DNA from 2 places in the Streptomyces sp. NPDC006435 genome. Region 1 is predicted to be linked to the other one. Evidence: riboswitches for the same ligand, from Rfam matches in the RefSeq annotation. Region 1 holds a riboswitch; the other holds the start of a gene.
What was found. Region 1 has a riboswitch for cyclic di-AMP ahead of ABZZ04_RS02030 (M23 family metallopeptidase). Riboswitches for the same ligand answer to the same signal wherever they lie in the genome.
Positions count from the first base shown of each region.

Region 2: it holds a riboswitch for cyclic di-AMP, as region 1 does, so the genes downstream of both, ABZZ04_RS14295 (peptidoglycan DD-metalloendopeptidase family protein) here and ABZZ04_RS02030 (M23 family metallopeptidase) in region 1, are expected to answer to the same signal.

Region 1 is NZ_JBEXPY010000001.1:443,525-451,260, reverse strand. Features, by position in the region: gene ABZZ04_RS02035 (aldo/keto reductase) at 1-442, opposite strand, end outside; gene ABZZ04_RS02030 (M23 family metallopeptidase) at 704-1,933, opposite strand; cyclic di-AMP (ydaO/yuaA leader) riboswitch at 1,945-2,097, opposite strand; gene ABZZ04_RS02025 (PP2C family protein-serine/threonine phosphatase) at 2,415-3,575, opposite strand; tRNA gene ABZZ04_RS02020 (tRNA-Met) at 3,754-3,827, opposite strand; gene ABZZ04_RS02015 (SHOCT domain-containing protein) at 4,054-4,464, shown strand; gene ABZZ04_RS02010 (FAD-binding oxidoreductase) at 4,688-6,082, shown strand; gene ABZZ04_RS02005 (heme-binding protein) at 6,427-6,981, shown strand; gene ABZZ04_RS02000 (M23 family metallopeptidase) at 7,274-7,736, shown strand, end outside.
Region 2 is NZ_JBEXPY010000011.1:82,519-90,254, forward strand. Features, by position in the region: gene ABZZ04_RS14270 (aspartate aminotransferase family protein) at 1-331, shown strand, start outside; gene ABZZ04_RS14275 (XRE family transcriptional regulator) at 406-1,014, shown strand; gene ABZZ04_RS14280 (DUF6126 family protein) at 1,048-1,215, shown strand; gene ABZZ04_RS14285 (tyrosine-protein phosphatase) at 1,304-2,116, opposite strand; gene ABZZ04_RS14290 (alpha-galactosidase) at 2,341-4,437, shown strand; cyclic di-AMP (ydaO/yuaA leader) riboswitch at 4,734-4,886, shown strand; gene ABZZ04_RS14295 (peptidoglycan DD-metalloendopeptidase family protein) at 4,890-5,861, shown strand; gene ABZZ04_RS14300 (SGNH/GDSL hydrolase family protein) at 6,072-6,905, shown strand; gene ABZZ04_RS14305 (STM4011 family radical SAM protein) at 6,979-7,736, opposite strand, start outside.

The DNA.
Region 1 (7,736 bases):
TGCCCTCCTTCACCAGCTGGTCCAGGGCGGTGATGATCTCCTCGACCGGCACGGTCTCGTCGTCGAAGTGCGTGTAGTAGAGGTCGATGTGGTCGGTGCCGAGCCGGCGCAGCGACTCCTCGGCGGCGGCCTTGACGGTGGCGGAGGAGAGCCCCTTGTACTCGGGGTGGGCGCCGCCCTTCGTGGCGACGACGACGTCGGAACGGTTGCCGCGCGCGGCGAGCCACTTGCCGATGACGGTCTCGGACTCACCGCCCTCGTTGCCCGGGACCCAGGCCGAGTACACGTCGGCGGTGTCGATGAAGTTGCCCCCGGCCTCGACGTAGGCGTCCAGCACGGCGAACGACTGCGCCTCGTCGGCGGTCCAGCCGAAGACGTTGCCACCGAGTGCGAGCGGGAAGACCTGGAGGTCGGAGGAGCCCAGCTTACGAAGAGAAGTCATAAGTGGATCAACGAATTCCAACGGGCCCGCTATTCCGACGGGCTCGTTGTTTCCTGCGGGTTCGTCGTTCCCGACGGGTTCGTTCGGGTTCGCTGTCCCCGACAGCCCGTCGGCCCGTCGGCCCGTCGGCCCGGTCGGGACTGCCGTTCCGGGTTCCGGGTCCTGTGCCGCTCAAGACGAACCGGCAGCCCTGACGTCGGGGGGTGAGCGTCAGGACTGCCGGGGTTCATGGGCCGGTGGACCGGGTCGGGCCGGGTCGCCTCAGATGTTGAGGCCCTTGCCGCGGAGCCAGGCCATCGGGTCGACGCCCGTGCCGTCGGGGGTGTGGATCTCCAGGTGGAGGTGCGGTCCGGTCACGTTGCCGGTCGCACCGACCCGGCCGATGGTCTCGCCGGTGGTGACCTTCTGGCCGACGCCGACGCCGATCGAGGACTGGTGGCAGTACCAGATCTCCGTACCGTCCTCCAGCTCCAGCACCGTGCGGTAGCCGTACGAACCGGCCAGACCGGCCGACTTGATCGTGCCGCTGTGCACGGCCTTGATCGGGGTTCCGGTCGGGGCGGCGAAGTCGAGGCCGGTGTGGTGGCCGGAGGACCACATCGAACCGGCCTGCCCGAAGGTCGAGGTGATCGTGTACGAGAAGGTCGGAACGGCGTAGCTGGCGGCGAGCTTGGCGAGCCGCGCGGCCTCCGCCTTCTTCTTGGCCTCCTCCTCCGCCTTCTTCTTCTCGGCGGCGGCCTTGGCCTCGGCCTCGTCCTGCTGCTTCTTCGCCTCGGCGGCGGCCTTCTCGGCGGCCACCTTCTCCTCGGCGGCCTTGGCCTCGGCGACGGCCGCGTCCTGCTGCTGCTCGGCCTGCTGGAGGATGCGGACACGGAGCGCCTCGCCCGCGTCCGTCCTGCCCTGCTCGGCCTCGGCGACGGTGATGCCGGCGGAGGTCAGCGGGGCGGTGGCGGTGACGTCCTCGGACGCGTCCTTGTCCGAGTCGTCGGAGAACAGTGCGCCCACGCCGGGAAGTGACGCGGCGTCGGGGAGGTTCTCCGTGATGGAGTCGGGGACGGAGATGGAGACCGGCGGCTTGCTCTGCGCGGTGGCCATGCCGCCCGCACCGACCGCCGCGATGACGCCGACGCCCAGCACCGTCGAACTGCGGGCGAGTCCGCTGCGCTGCTTGGCGACGCGGTGCCGGCCGCGCACGGGGCGGACGGACTCCTCGGTGGGGTTCCACTCCTCCAGGCTGCGCGCGGGCTCGCCGCCGTTGCCCTCGGCGCGGAAGTCGCCGCCGAAGCCGTCGTTGAAGTCACCGCTGAACTCGGTGGTGAAGTCGCCGCCATGGCCGGTGCCGTAGTCGCTGCCGTACGCCGTCGTCACCGTCCCGGTGGCCGCCGCGTCGGAACCGAAGTCGGAGCCGCGCTGCGCGGGGAAGTCGGAGCCGAAGCCGTAGTCGGGGGTGAACCGGGACGGGACCTCGGGGGCAGGCTTGTTGGACGCCACGGGGGCGCACTCCTTTCCTTCCTTCTCGCCTACCGGGTTAGCTGACGGGTTCGGAGCAGGAAGGTCTCCTACGGGCTCCTCTGCCTCTCACGAGACACAGGCGTCCGATTCACCCCATATAGGTGGTTCCCCGGTTCCCTTGCGGAATTCGGCGCTCGCGCACGGTGCCGCCACTGGCGACGGCTGGGACGACCGCGCTGCGTTATCGAACGTTAATAGACACCGGGGCCGCATTCCAAGCTGTTCCCACTGATCGTTCACGTCTTTGGCCTGGACTTTACGGGACATAACTCAATGAAAACGTATGAGTTGACCGCACCTCAGTCATTATCCCGTTTCTGACGTTGCGTCAAACGTTATGCGGAGCGGCGCCTTTCGATTACGTACGGTGGCATCGCGAACGGAAGGAACGGAACCGGCCCCGCGCCCACCCCGCAACCATTCCCGCATCCTCCTCCCGCGCCTCCCCTCACGCCTCCCCTCACGCCTCCTCCAGGCCGACGATCCGCACGGTCCTGCGCCGGTCCGGCTGACCCTCCGCCGGACACATGACCGCGAGCAGCGCCATGTCGTCGGTCGTCTCGCCGCCCGTGTGCAGGCGCACGTCGTCGGTCAGCGCGGACAGCAGCTCCTCGGGCCCCGGGAAGATCCGCCCGCGCAGCCGGTCCGCCGGATCGTAGAAGACCCCTTCGACGTTCCGCGCCTCGGAGAGGCCGTCCGTGTACAGGAGCAGGGTCGTCCCGGCCGGCAGGTCCCACTCGTCCGTCCGCTGCGACCACGCGCCCAGGCCCATCCCGAGCGGCAGCGCGGGCTCGGTGGGCCTCAGCACCTCCAGCGCCCCGTCGGGATGCAGCAGGATCGGTTCGGGGTGGCCGCGGTTGACGACGCGCACCCGGGACAGCCCGGACGGGATCTCCGCCAGCACGGCGGTGATGAACCCCTCCAGCGCGTCGAGCCCGCCCCTCCTCGTCTCCTCCCGCGCCAGCGCCCGCTCCAGCCGCCACGCCACGCCCTCCAGCGAGCGCTCCTGCTCCGCCGCCTCGCGGAACGCCCCGATGACCACCGCCACCGTCCCCACGGCTTCGAGGCCCTTGCCCCGCACGTCCCCGACCACCAGGCGCACCCCGTACGGGGTGTCCGTCACGGCGAACAGGTCGCCGCCGACGAACTCGTCCGCCTGCGCCGCCACGTAACGCGCCGCCACGTGCAGTCCGCCGATCCGCTCGGACGGCTTCGGCAGCACCGCGCGCATGGCGGTCTCCGCGATGGCCCGCGCGGAGGCCAGCTGCTCGTTGCCGCGCCGCACCACCGTGTTGATCACGACCGCGAGGACCGAGACGGTGGCCAGGGTCAGCAGCTCGATCAGCGGCACCACTTCGGGCAGCGTGCTGCTGGACAGCCGCAGCGCGATGACGGCCAGCATCGAGGCGATACCGGTGCGGACGGTGCTGGACAGCGAGAAGAACGGGGCGGCGATCAGCGGCGCCGCGACGAACAGCGGGATGGCGGTGAAGGTCGGCGGCGTGAAGGCGTCGAAGACCAGCCCGCCGATGATCATCAGGGCGGGCATCGCCCGCACGAACCGCCGGGTGCCGACGCCGCCCTCGGCGTGCCCGCCGCGCCGCTGTTCCCGCTTCCACACCACCCGTTGGTCTCCTGCCCGGTACGTCCGCGGCTGCGGACGGAACCGCGCCCCGCCCCCAGACTCCCCGGAACGGAACGACGCGGCGACCGCTCATCGGCCAATGGAGGGATCTGGGCGGGAGAACGAAACGAGTCAGGCCCGGCACGCTGCATGCGTGCCGGGCCTGACTCTTCAGTAGCGGGGACAGGATTTGAACCTGCGACCTCTGGGTTATGAGCCCAGCGAGCTACCGAGCTGCTCCACCCCGCGTCGGTGAACACCACTCTACGCCATTCCCGGCGCTCCCATGACCACTCGGGTTCCCCGGGGCTTCACCCGGGCCGCATCCGGCACACGGACCGCACCGACGGGCGAGGGGTCGGACCCCTGCCCGGACCTGGCCCCGGACGGCGCGCGCTTGTCGATATGCGGTGATATGACTGTTTCATCGACCGGCTGACCGACGCGGCGGCATCGCACTGATCGGGAGCGAACCGTGGACGACTACTCGTTGCTCGACCTCTTCTGGACCATGCTCTGGTTCTTCCTCTGGGTCATGTGGCTGTTCCTGCTCTTCAAGGTCATCACGGACATCTTCCGCAGCCACGACCTCGGCGGCTGGGGCAAGGCGGGCTGGCTGGTCCTGACGCTGCTGCTGCCGTACATCGGGGTGCTGGTGTACGTGATCGTGCGCGGCAAGTCCATGAGCAGGCGGGACATCAAGGAGGCCCAGGACCGGGACGCGGCCTTCAAGGCGTACGTACGGGAGGCGGCGGGCACCCCGGGCGGGGACGGCCCGGGACGCAGCGGCCACGTCGACGACCTGGCGAAGCTCGCCGATCTCAGGGACCGGGGCGCCATCACGGACGAGGAGTACCAGCGCGCGAAGACGAAGCTCCTCGTCTGAGCCTGGACCCGTCCGAAGGGCCGGGGCTCCCCGGGCGCGCATGTCTCCCTCCGCCCGGCCCGGCGGGCTGGCGGGGTCGCGGGGCCGGGCGGAGGCTTGAGGCATCAGCCCACGGCGGCCTTCCCGTCCGCGGCCCCGGACACCGGGCCCCGGCCTCCCCCGCCGGGTGCCGGGCGGGGCGCGACCGCCATCCCGACCTCGACGCACGAGGGGTGGCCAGGCCATGAACGGCACCGCACCCGTACCCGTACCCCTGGACGCGATGCGGACCGCGTTGCGCGGCCCCGTCATCGGCCCGCAGGACCCGGAGTACCGCCCGGCCGGCACGATCTACAACGCCATGATCGACAGACGTCCCGCGGCGGTGGTCCGGTGTGCCGACACGGCGGACGTCATGGCCGCGGTCGACTTCGTCCGCGACGAGGGACTCGTGGCCGCCGTCCGCGGCGGCGGCCACAGCGGGGCGGGCCTCTGCCTGGTGGACGACGGCATCACCATCGACCTCTCGCCCATGCGCTGGGCGCACATCGACCCCGCGGCGCGCACGGCCACGGTCGGCGGCGGCAGCACCCTCGGCGACCTCGACCACGCGGCCCACGCCTTCGGGCTGGCCACCCCGTCCGGCATCCTCTCGACCACCGGCGTCGGCGGCCTCACCCTGGGCGGCGGCCACGGCCACCTCACCCGCAGGTACGGCCTGACGATCGACAACCTGCTGGCCGCGGAGGTCGTCCTGGCCGACGGGACCCCGGTGACGGCGAGCGGGACCTCCCACCCCGACCTGTTCTGGGCGCTGCGCGGCGGCGGCGGGAACTTCGGCGTCGTCACCTCCTTCACCTTCCGGATGCACCCGGTGGACACCGTGGGCGTCGCCGTCACGCTCTGGCCCGCCGACCGGATCCGCGACGTGCTGCGCTGGTACCGCGACTTCCTGCCCCGGGCCACCGAGGACCTCAACGGCTTCTTCGCCTCGCTCACCGTGCCGCCGGGGCCGCCGTTCCCGGAGGAGATCCACGGCCTGCGGATGTGCGCCGTCGTGTGGTGCTGGACGGGTGACCCCGAACTGCTGGAAACCACCCTCAAGCCCGTCGAGGACCCCGCGACGCCCGCCTTCCACTTCACGGCGCCGATGCCCTACCCCGCCCTGCAGTCCATGTTCGACGCGCTGCTTCCCCCCGGCCTGCAGTGGTACTGGCGCGGCAACTTCTTCGACCGGATCACCGACGAGGCCGTCGACGTGCACGCCGAGTACGCCGAGCGCCTCCCCACCGACCTGTCGACCATGCACCTGTACCCGGTCGACGGCGCCGCCCACCGGCCCGGCCCCGACGACACGGCCTGGGCCTACCGGGACGCGGTCTGGTCCGGCGTCATCGCGGGCATCGACCCCGATCCGGACAACGCCGGAAGGCTCCGGCAGTGGTGCGTGGACTACTGGGAGGCGCTGCACCCGCACTCCATGGGCGGCACGTACGTGAACTTCATCGGTGCGGGCGAGACCCCGGACCGGGTACGGGCCACCTACCGCGACCACTACGACCGCCTCGCGGCCGTCAAGCGGACCTATGATCCGCACAACTTCTTCCGCTCCAACCAGAACATCGAGCCGGCGGCCTGACCCGAGATCCGCAGAAGGCCCCGAGCCTCCCCGGGCCCGAGGCCCCAGCCTCCCCAGGCGTCCCAGGGCTCCCCGTGCCCCGAGCCCCCGCGCCTCGCGCCCGTCCGGGCCGCTCGGTGTCCCGCCCGGCTTCCTGTCCGGCTTCCTGTCCGGCACGGACACGGGATGACCTGCGGAAACGGCGTCGGCATCGTCCGATCGGCTGACCCGGACGTCGTCCGTCGGGGGCCGCGATGGAAGCCCGTAGGGCGACCGGTACGGGGCGGGTCCGGCTCGAGGATGGACATCGAAGCGGGAACGCAGAGATTCCCGAGCCCCTGGCCGAACCCGAGGAGTCGTTGACCATGAAGAAGCTGTCGCTGCGCACCCGCGTCCTGACCGGTACCGTCGCCGCCGCCGCCATCGCGGGCACGTTCGGAGTCGTCTCCGCCAACGCCGCGGCCCCGGCCGCCGCGCCCGCCGCCGCCGTCAAGGCCGACGCCGCCAACAAGAACCTCACGCGGTCCACGCACCTGACGATCGAGGCGGCGACGAAGGCCGCGCAGGCGACGCTGGACGCCGCGGAGAAGGAGAACCAGCGGGTCTCGGTCGCCGTCGTCGACCGCAACGGCAACACCGTCGTCACCCTGCGCGGCGACGGCGCCGGCCCGCAGTCCTACGAGTCGGCCGTGAAGAAGGCCTACACCGCCGTCTCCTGGAACGCCCCGACCTCCGAGCTGGTCAAGCGCCTGCAGAACGCCCCGACACTGAAGGACATCCCCGGCACCCTCTTCCTCGCCGGCGGCGCCCCCGTCACCGCGAAGGGCGCCCCGATCGCGGGCATCGGCGTCGCCGGCGCCCCGTCCGGCGACCTGGACGAGAAGTTCGCCCGGGCCGGCGTGGCCGCCCTCGGCCGATAACGGCTCCCCGAACTCCGGCGGCACCCGATCCCCCCGTACGGGTGCCGCCGGCCCCTCCGCGCACGTCGCCAGGGTCCACCGCCCGCCGTGCGGACCAGGCCGGGTCGGTCCCCGGCCTGGTCCGCACGGCGGGCACAGGCATGTCCGGACCCTTCGGCGGGGCTGCTTCGGGCACGCCCGAAACACCTTTCCGCCCCTGTTCCCCGCTCCCTAACGTCCTTCCCACGCCGCGACGTCGCGGCGTCGGAACGCGCCCACCGCTCACCGGGCGCAACCACGGGGGACAGTTCACATGATCAACCGCACACGCGTATCCATCGGCGTCGTCGCCCTCGCCCTGGCGGGGGGAACCCTGGGTGCCAACGCCGCCATGGCCGAGAGCGGCACGTCCACCGCCCCGGACACCCGGATCGCCGCGCAGAGCGCCGGGACCACCCGGGTCGGCGCGTCCGCCGCGCCCCGGCTCTTCCTGCCGTTCCCCTGCGGAACGAAGTGGCGGGTGTCCTCGGGCTCCTCCGCCCACGCCCCGGCCCTCGACATCGACAAGGGCAACGCGAAGGCGGAGGGCAAGACGGTGCAGGCCGCGGCCGACGGCGTGGTCGTCTTCTCCACCCGCTTCTCCAAGGGCTCGGGCAACACCATCCAGATCAAGCACAAGGGCGGCTACTACACCACCTACCTGCACCTGAAGTCGCGCAGCGTCAAGAAGGGCGACAAGGTCAAGCGCACCACGAAGATCGGCACCCTCGGCAAGG
Region 2 (7,736 bases), on a different contig from region 1:
GCGCGGACGCGGACTGATGATCGGGATCGAGTTCGGCCGGCCGTCGTCACTGAAGCTGCGCAGCCGCTGGACCATGCTGCAGGCGGCCCGCAAAGGACTGTTCGCGCAGATGGTGGTGGTGCCGCTGCTCCGGAAGCACCGCATCCTCACCCAGGTCTCGGGCGACCACATGGAAGTGATCAAGCTGATTCCGCCGCTGGTGATCGGGGAGCCGGAGGTGGACCGGTTCGTCACGGCGTTCACCGAGGTCATGGACGACGCCCACAGCGGCGGCGGACTGATGTGGGACTTCGGCCGGACCCTGGTGAAGCAGGCCGTGGCCAACCGCTGACCGGGGTTCCCGGAAGCTTTTGCCTCGGAGGCAAGAAATTTGCCTCCGAGGCAGGATCCTGGCCCAATGGGAACATGAATCCTCCGGACGGAGGGGTGGCCGACGAGCTGCCCGGAGTCGCACCACGCCTGCGCGATCTGCGCCGCAGCCGCGGTCTCACCCTGGAGACCGCCGCCCAGCGGGCGGGGCTTTCCCCCGCCCATCTCTCCCGGCTCGAAACGGGCCGGCGTCAGCCCTCGCTGCCGATGCTCCTCGGTCTTGCCAGGATCTACGGTACGACGGTCTCCGAGCTGCTCGGCGAGACACCCCCCGAACGCGACGCGATCATCCGCGGCGGAAAGTTCGAGGGGGCCGAGGCCGACGGCTGGTCCTACCAGCAGGCCGGCGGCTCGGGCCGGGCGATGCAGGCCCTCCGGGTCCGGGTTCCCCACGGTGCGCAGGGCGACCTCGTGCGGGTCCACCCGGGCGAGGAGTGGGTGTACGTGCTCGCCGGACACCTGCGCGTCACGCTCGGGGACACCGTGCACGACCTCGCCCCCGGCGACAGCGCGCACTTCGACTCGCTCACCCCGCACCGGCTCGCGGCCCTCGACCGCGACGGCGCGGAGCTGCTCTTCGTCCACACCCTGCTGCAGAGCCCCGCCGCCGAGCTGTGCCTCGGCAGCGGCATCCACCGTCGCTGAGACCGGCCCGGCCGGTCACCAGAGAGGACCGTCATGTCCGATTCGGAGAACTTCGACCCGCTCGGGTCCACGAAGAAGTACGAGGCCCAGGAGCGGAAGTTCCCCCGCGGCGTGGTGATCAGGCTGTTCGCCTATCTCATCGCCGGGCACATCTTCGCGGCCTTCCTCTACCTGCTGTTCGCGGTGGCGGGCAAGGGCTGAACACGCGCCGGGGCGGGCCGGGCACGCGACGCGGCCGACCGGGCGCCGTTTTGGACCGCTCCCGCCCCCGACCGCGCCGCGTTCCCGCTCAGGACTCGTCGAGGAGCCGGTCGCGCAGCCGCTCGCGGGTCCCGTGGGAGAGCTTCAGCCCCTCGGAGAAGTAGCGTTCCGTGCCGCCCCAGGTCTCGTCGATGACGGCGAACGCCGCGGAGAGGTACTCGGCACGGGCGCCGAAGAGCGGATTGAGCAACTCCATCACCTCGTCCGACATGCCCTTCGCCGACGTGTCGCTGCGGCGCACCTTGTAGCGGCGGTGGGCGTCGTTGGACTTCAGGTAGTCGGCCTCGATCTCCTCGCGCCCGACGCCGACGGCCAGCAGCGACACCGCGATCGCCAGCCCGGCCCGGTCCTTGCCCGCCGCGCAGTGCATCAGCGCCGGGACGCTGTCCTCGGCCAGGGCGTGCAGGACCCGGCTGTGCTCGGCGGTCCGGTCCAGGATGATCGACCGGTACGAGGCGATCATCCGGTTCACCCCCTTGCCGTCGCCGAGTATCGCGTGCAGCTGCGGGACGTCGCCGTCCCGGACCACGTGCCAGAACTCCGCCCCGTCGGCCGGGTCGGACAGGGGTATGTTCACGCTCCGCACGCCGGGCAGCTCCACGTCCAGGCCGTCGAGCCGCCGGTCGGTCTCGTTGCGGAAGTCGAAGACGGTGTGCAGACCGAGACCGCCGAGGAAGGCGGCGTCCTCGGCCGTGGCGTGCGCGAGGTGACCGCTGCGGAAGAGCCGCCCGTACCGCACCCGTCGGCCGTCCGCGGCGGGCAGGCCGCCCAGGTCGCGGAAGTTGCGGACGCCCGCCAGTTCGGGTTCCGTCGACGGGATCTGCGGCAACTGCTGGGTCACGGCGCCTCCTGGAGTGTCTGGGACCGGCGCGAGTCGCCGGCAAGGCCAACCCTCGCGACGATACGACATGGGTTCCTCAGGCAATCATCTCGGCCATTTCCTGTCGATACCCGGTGAACTCCCTTGCTCCGGCAGCCAGTCCGACCGGTGAATTGCCCACTGGCCGTTGCCCGGTATCCAGTGATGCTCGATGATGTGCGGAACTGTTGGAATGTGGGGAAGCGATGATCGAGACGGGCAATACGGGCCGGGTCTGGATGCTCACCGGGGCGGACAGCAGTTACGCGCTGCGCCTCACCGAGCGGGACGAGCTGATCCATCTGCACTGGGGGCCGAAGCTCTCCCTCGCGGCGGCCGAGTCCCTGGCCCAGGAGCCGGAGCCGTCCTCCCGGGCCTTCGAGTCCTGGCTCGACGGGCGCGAGGAGTACCCCGTGGAGGGCGGCCCCAGGTTCGCCCGCCCGGCCCTCTCGGTGCGCACCCCGCAGGTCAGGGGCACCGAGTGGTCCTTCGCCGATGCCGTGGTGGACGGGGACGAACTGCGCGTCGGCTTCACCGACGCCGTGCACCGGCTCGCCCTCACGCTGCACTACCGGATGCGGGCGGACTCCGACGTCGTCGAGCGCTGGGCCACCGTCACCCACGCCGGACCGGACGGCCCGCCGCTGGAACTGCTGCGGGCCGACGCGGCCGCCTGGTCGCTGCCCGCCCGCGACGGATGGCGGCTGAGCCGGCTGCACGGGCGCTGGGCGGCGGAGTCGCAGCTCGAACGGGCGGAGCTGATGCACGGCGAGAGCGTCACCTCCAGCAGGCGCGGCCACACCGGCCACCAGCACCTGCCGTGGGTCGCGCTGGACGCCGACGGCACGGCGACCGAGGGGAGCGGGGAGGTGTACGGCTGTGCGCTCGCCTGGTCCGGGTCGTGGCGGATCTGCGTGCAGCGGCTTCCCGACGGGCTCGTGCAGATCACCGGCGGCGCCGGCCACGACGACTCCGGACTGCTGCGGCTCGCCCCGGGGGAGTCGTACACCACACCCGTGTTCGCCGGTCTGTGGAGCGGGCGGGGGTTCGGCGGGGCGAGCCGCGCCTGGCACGCCTGGCAGCTGGCCCATGTGGTCCCGGACGCGGAGAGCCTCCGGCCGGTGCTCTACAACTCCTGGGAGGCGGCCGGCTTCGACGTCTCGCTGGAGCAGCAGCGCGCCCTCGCCGCCCGCGCCGCCGGGGTGGGCGTGGAACTCTTCGTCGTGGACGACGCGTGGTTCGGGCGGCGGACCAGCGACCGGGCCGGGCTCGGCGACTGGACGCCGAATCCGGACCGCTTTCCCGAGGGGCTGAAGCCGCTCGCGGACGAAGTGCACGCACTCGGCATGCAGTTCGGTATCTGGGTCGAACCGGAAATGGTCAACCCGGACAGTGATCTCTATCGTGCGCACCCCGACTGGGTGCAGCACTTCCCGGGCAGGAAGCGGACCGAGTACCGCAATCAGCTGGTGCTGAACCTGGCCCGCGCCGATGTGCGCGAATATCTCCTGGGGCAGCTGGACACCCTGCTCTCCAGCGCGCCCATCGACTATGTGAAATGGGATTTCAACCGCTGTTTCACCGATGCGGGGTGGCCGGGCGAGGAGTATCCGCAGAAGCTCTGGATCGAGCACGTGGACGGCCTGTACGCACTGATCGACCGGCTCGGGGCCGCGCACCCCTCCGTCGCGTTCGAGTCCTGCTCGGGCGGTGGCGGGCGGATCGACCTGGGAATCCTGTCCCGTACGGACCAGGTGTGGACCTCCGACAACACCGACCCGCTGGACCGGCTCGCCATCCAGGAGGGCTTCGGTCAGATTCACCCGGCCCGGGTGATGGCCGCCTGGGTCACCGACAGTCCGAACGTCCAGTTCAACGACAGGGTCAGCTCCCTGCGCTTCCGTTTCGTGAGTGCGATGGCCGGGGTGCTCGGCATCGGCGGGGACCTCGCGAAGTGGAGCGGGGAGGAGCTCGCCGAGGCGCGGGAATGGGTGGATCTGTACAAGGAGATCCGGCCGGTGGTGCAGCACGGCGAGCTGTACCGGCTGCGCCCCCCGGACGGCGGCCTCAGCGCGGTCCAGTACGTCCGCGGCGAGGAGACCGTGGTCCTGATGTGGCTGGAGACCCAGCGCCACCGGGAGCGGCCCCCGGCCCTGCGGCTGCGCGGGATCGACCCCGGGGCCACGTACACCTGCCTGGACACGGGGGCGGTGCACCACGGTTCGGTGCTGCTGCACCGCGGACTGCACACCGGGCTCCGGGGGGATCTCGACGCGCGCGTGCTGAGGCTTCGGAAGGGATGACCTGCGAAGTGTGTCCGTAATGTTCCTTTTGGTGCAACTTGCCCCGGGTGCGGGGGAGATGGTTGCCCGCTCGTGAGCGGGATCATATCCGTGACGGTGTGTGGCGAAGGGGCGGTCGGGAATTCCGTGCGCGGCGCGGAAAGGCATGATCCTTAATCCACGGAGTGTGACCGGAATTCCGCACCGATTTCCCGGGTGCGGAATCCGGGGTGGAACCCATGGCTTGTTCTCGACGTCCCGGCTCGCCTACGGTCACCGTCAATCCGGACGGACCGCCCAATCCTGCCGCCGCCCGGAATTCACATCCACTGATCGCGTGGCAGGAGCGGGGGAACCAGGTAAGCCGCCGACCGGTATCCGGTCGGCTAGGGGTGAAGTCGCGTTCGCGCGGCCGGGCATCTCCAGCCCGAACCCGACAGCTCACCTCGCAGGCGCCGGAGAGGAAACACTTCATGCCCATATCGGGTAAGCACCGTCGTCCCAAGGCCGGCCCCATCGCCCGCGGCGTCGTCGCGGCGAGCGCCGGCGGCGCCGTCATCGCGCTCCCGCTGCTCGGCGCCACCGGCGCCCACGCCGCGGAGCAGGCCGCCCCGGCCGTCGTGCCGCAGAAGGCCCCCGTCACCACCACGCACGCCCAGCCGGTCGCGCAGAAGCAGGCTCCCGCCACCACGACGTACTCCGTCGTCACCGGCGACTACCTGGCGAAGATCGCCGCCGAGTACAAGGTCCAGGGCGGCTGGCAGAAGCTGTACCAGGACAACCGCCAGATCGTCGGCGAGAACCCCGGCCTGATCTTCCCGGGCATGAAGCTGACCCTCGGCGGCAAGGCGTCCGCCGGCGCCGCGTCCACCGGCACGGGCACCGGCTCCTCCCTCCCGTCGAAGGCCCCCTCGGCGCCGTCGGTCGCGAAGAAGTCGGCCCCGGCCCAGGCCGCCCCGGCCGAGTCGGCCCCGGTCAAGTCCGCGCCCGTCGCCGAGTCCAAGGCCGCGACCTCCGCCCCGGCCGCCCAGAGCACCGGCTCCGGCTACGTCCACCCGGTTCCCGGCAACCACACCACCAACTACCGGGCCTCCGGATCCAACTGGTCCAGCGGCAGCCACAGCGGGATCGACTTCCCCGTCTCCACCGGCACCAGTGTGAAGGCCATCACCTCCGGCACCGTCGTCACCGCCGGCTGGGGCGGCGCGTACGGCAACCAGGTCGTCATCAAGCACGCCGACGGCCGCTACTCGCAGTACGGCCACATGTCCTCCCTCTCCGTCTCGGCGGGTCAGAGCGTGAGCGCCGGGCAGCAGGTCGGCCTCTCCGGCTCCACCGGCAACTCCACCGGTCCGCACCTGCACTTCGAGGTCCGCACGGGTCCGGCGTACGGCTCGGACATCGACCCGATCGCCTACCTGGCCTCGCACGGCATCTACGTCTGATCCGTACGGATCCACGTCCGATCCGCACGGCCGGGAAACCGGACGGCGGAATCCGACCCCGGCGACATGGAAGGGGCGGTGCGCGGCGGCGCACCGCCCCTTCGGCGTATTCCCCCTTTGCCAAAAACTGACCGGGTGGTCTATCTCACCTCCCGTCAACCCCATATTACGGTCGCGTAGGTCACATTCAGCGGTGCAGGATAAGCGCTTGTGGCAGACGATTCGAGAAAAAATCAACGTGGCGTCATCAACCGAAATGGTGTCATCGGGTCGTACGCGGCGATCGGCGACAGCTTCACCGAAGGGGTCGGCGACCCGGGGCCGGACGGGGCCTTCGTCGGCTGGGCGGACCGGTTCGCGGTACTCCTCGCGGACCAGCTCCCGGACACCGGACCGGACGCGGATCCCCACGGGGACTTCAGGTACGCCAACCTCGCCGTACGCGGACGCCTCCTCGACCAGATCGTCGAGGAGCAGGTGCCGCGCGCCAAGGAACTCGCCCCCGACCTGGTGAGCTTCTGCGCGGGCGGCAACGACATCATCCGCCCCGGCACCGACCCCGACGACGTGGCCGAGCGCTTCGAGCGCGCGGTCGCCGACCTGAGCGGATCGGTCGGGACGGTCATGATCACCACCGGCTTCGACACCCGTGGCGTCCCCGTGCTGCGCCATCTGCGCGGCAAGATCGCCACGTACAACGCCCATGTGCGGGCCGTCGCGGACCGCTACGGGTGCCCGGTCCTCGACCTGTGGTCGCTGCGGTCCGTCCAGGACCGGCGCGCCTGGGACGACGACCGGCTCCACCTCTCGCCCGAGGGACACACCAGGGTCGCGCTGCGCGCCGCCCAGGTCCTCGGCATGGAGGTGCCGGCCGACCCCGACCAGGAATGGCCCCCGCAGGCCCAGCGCGGCACGCTCGAAGTGCGGCGCGACGACATCCACTGGGCGCGCGAGTACCTGGTGCCGTGGATCGGACGGCGGCTGCGCGGAGAGTCCTCCGGCGACCACGTCGAAGCGAAGCGGCCGGACCTGCTGCCGCTCTAGGGATGCTTCCCACCGGGCGCCGGACGGAGCGGACGGCCCGGACCCGGCCGTGCGACGGACGGATCCGGGCCTCTCAGGCCCGTCCGAGGAGGGACGGCGGCGACGCCGCCGGTATCCGCTCCAGCACCCCGCCCGCGAAGACGTCGTACAGCGGCAGCGTCTCCAGGTGCACGTACCCGATGTGGCAGTCGCAGACCGCCAGCGGGCAGGCCCGCGGCCCGAGCGCCCGCCGGTAGCTCCCGTCGTAGAGGTTGCCGAGCTCCGCCGGCACGAAGTGGCAGCGCCGCACCGTGCCCTCCCCGTCCACCGAGACGACCGACTCACCGGTCCGGCAGGGCAGCCCCGCCGACCGGTGCGGGTGCCGGCTGTAGGGGAAGAGCGGGTCGACGGCCGTCCAGCGGTCCGCCTCCTCGTCCGTGTAGGTGTGGCCCTCCGCCGCGTTCACCCACAGGTAGACCTCGTCCGGCAGCGCGGCCCGCAGCCGCCGCGCCTCCGCCAGGTGCTCGTCGAGCCCGACGATCCCGACGCTGTGCCGGACGCCCATCGCGGTCAGCTCCCGGCACTTGCCGAGGAACCTCTCGTACGGCGTCTGCCCCGGGTGGTACGTGCACCAGAGCGCGATCTTCCCGAGCCCGGCCCCGCCCGCCTCGGCCAGCCACCCCGTACGACTGCTGAGATTGGTCTGGATCGCGACCCGGCGGATGTGCGGCAACTGCGCCAGCTCGACCAGCGCACGGCGGTACCAGGAGCGGACCAGTCCCTCGCCCCACGGCGTGAACAGCACCGAGAGCCGGTCACCGGTCTGCGCCGCGGCCCACGCCGTGAACCGCT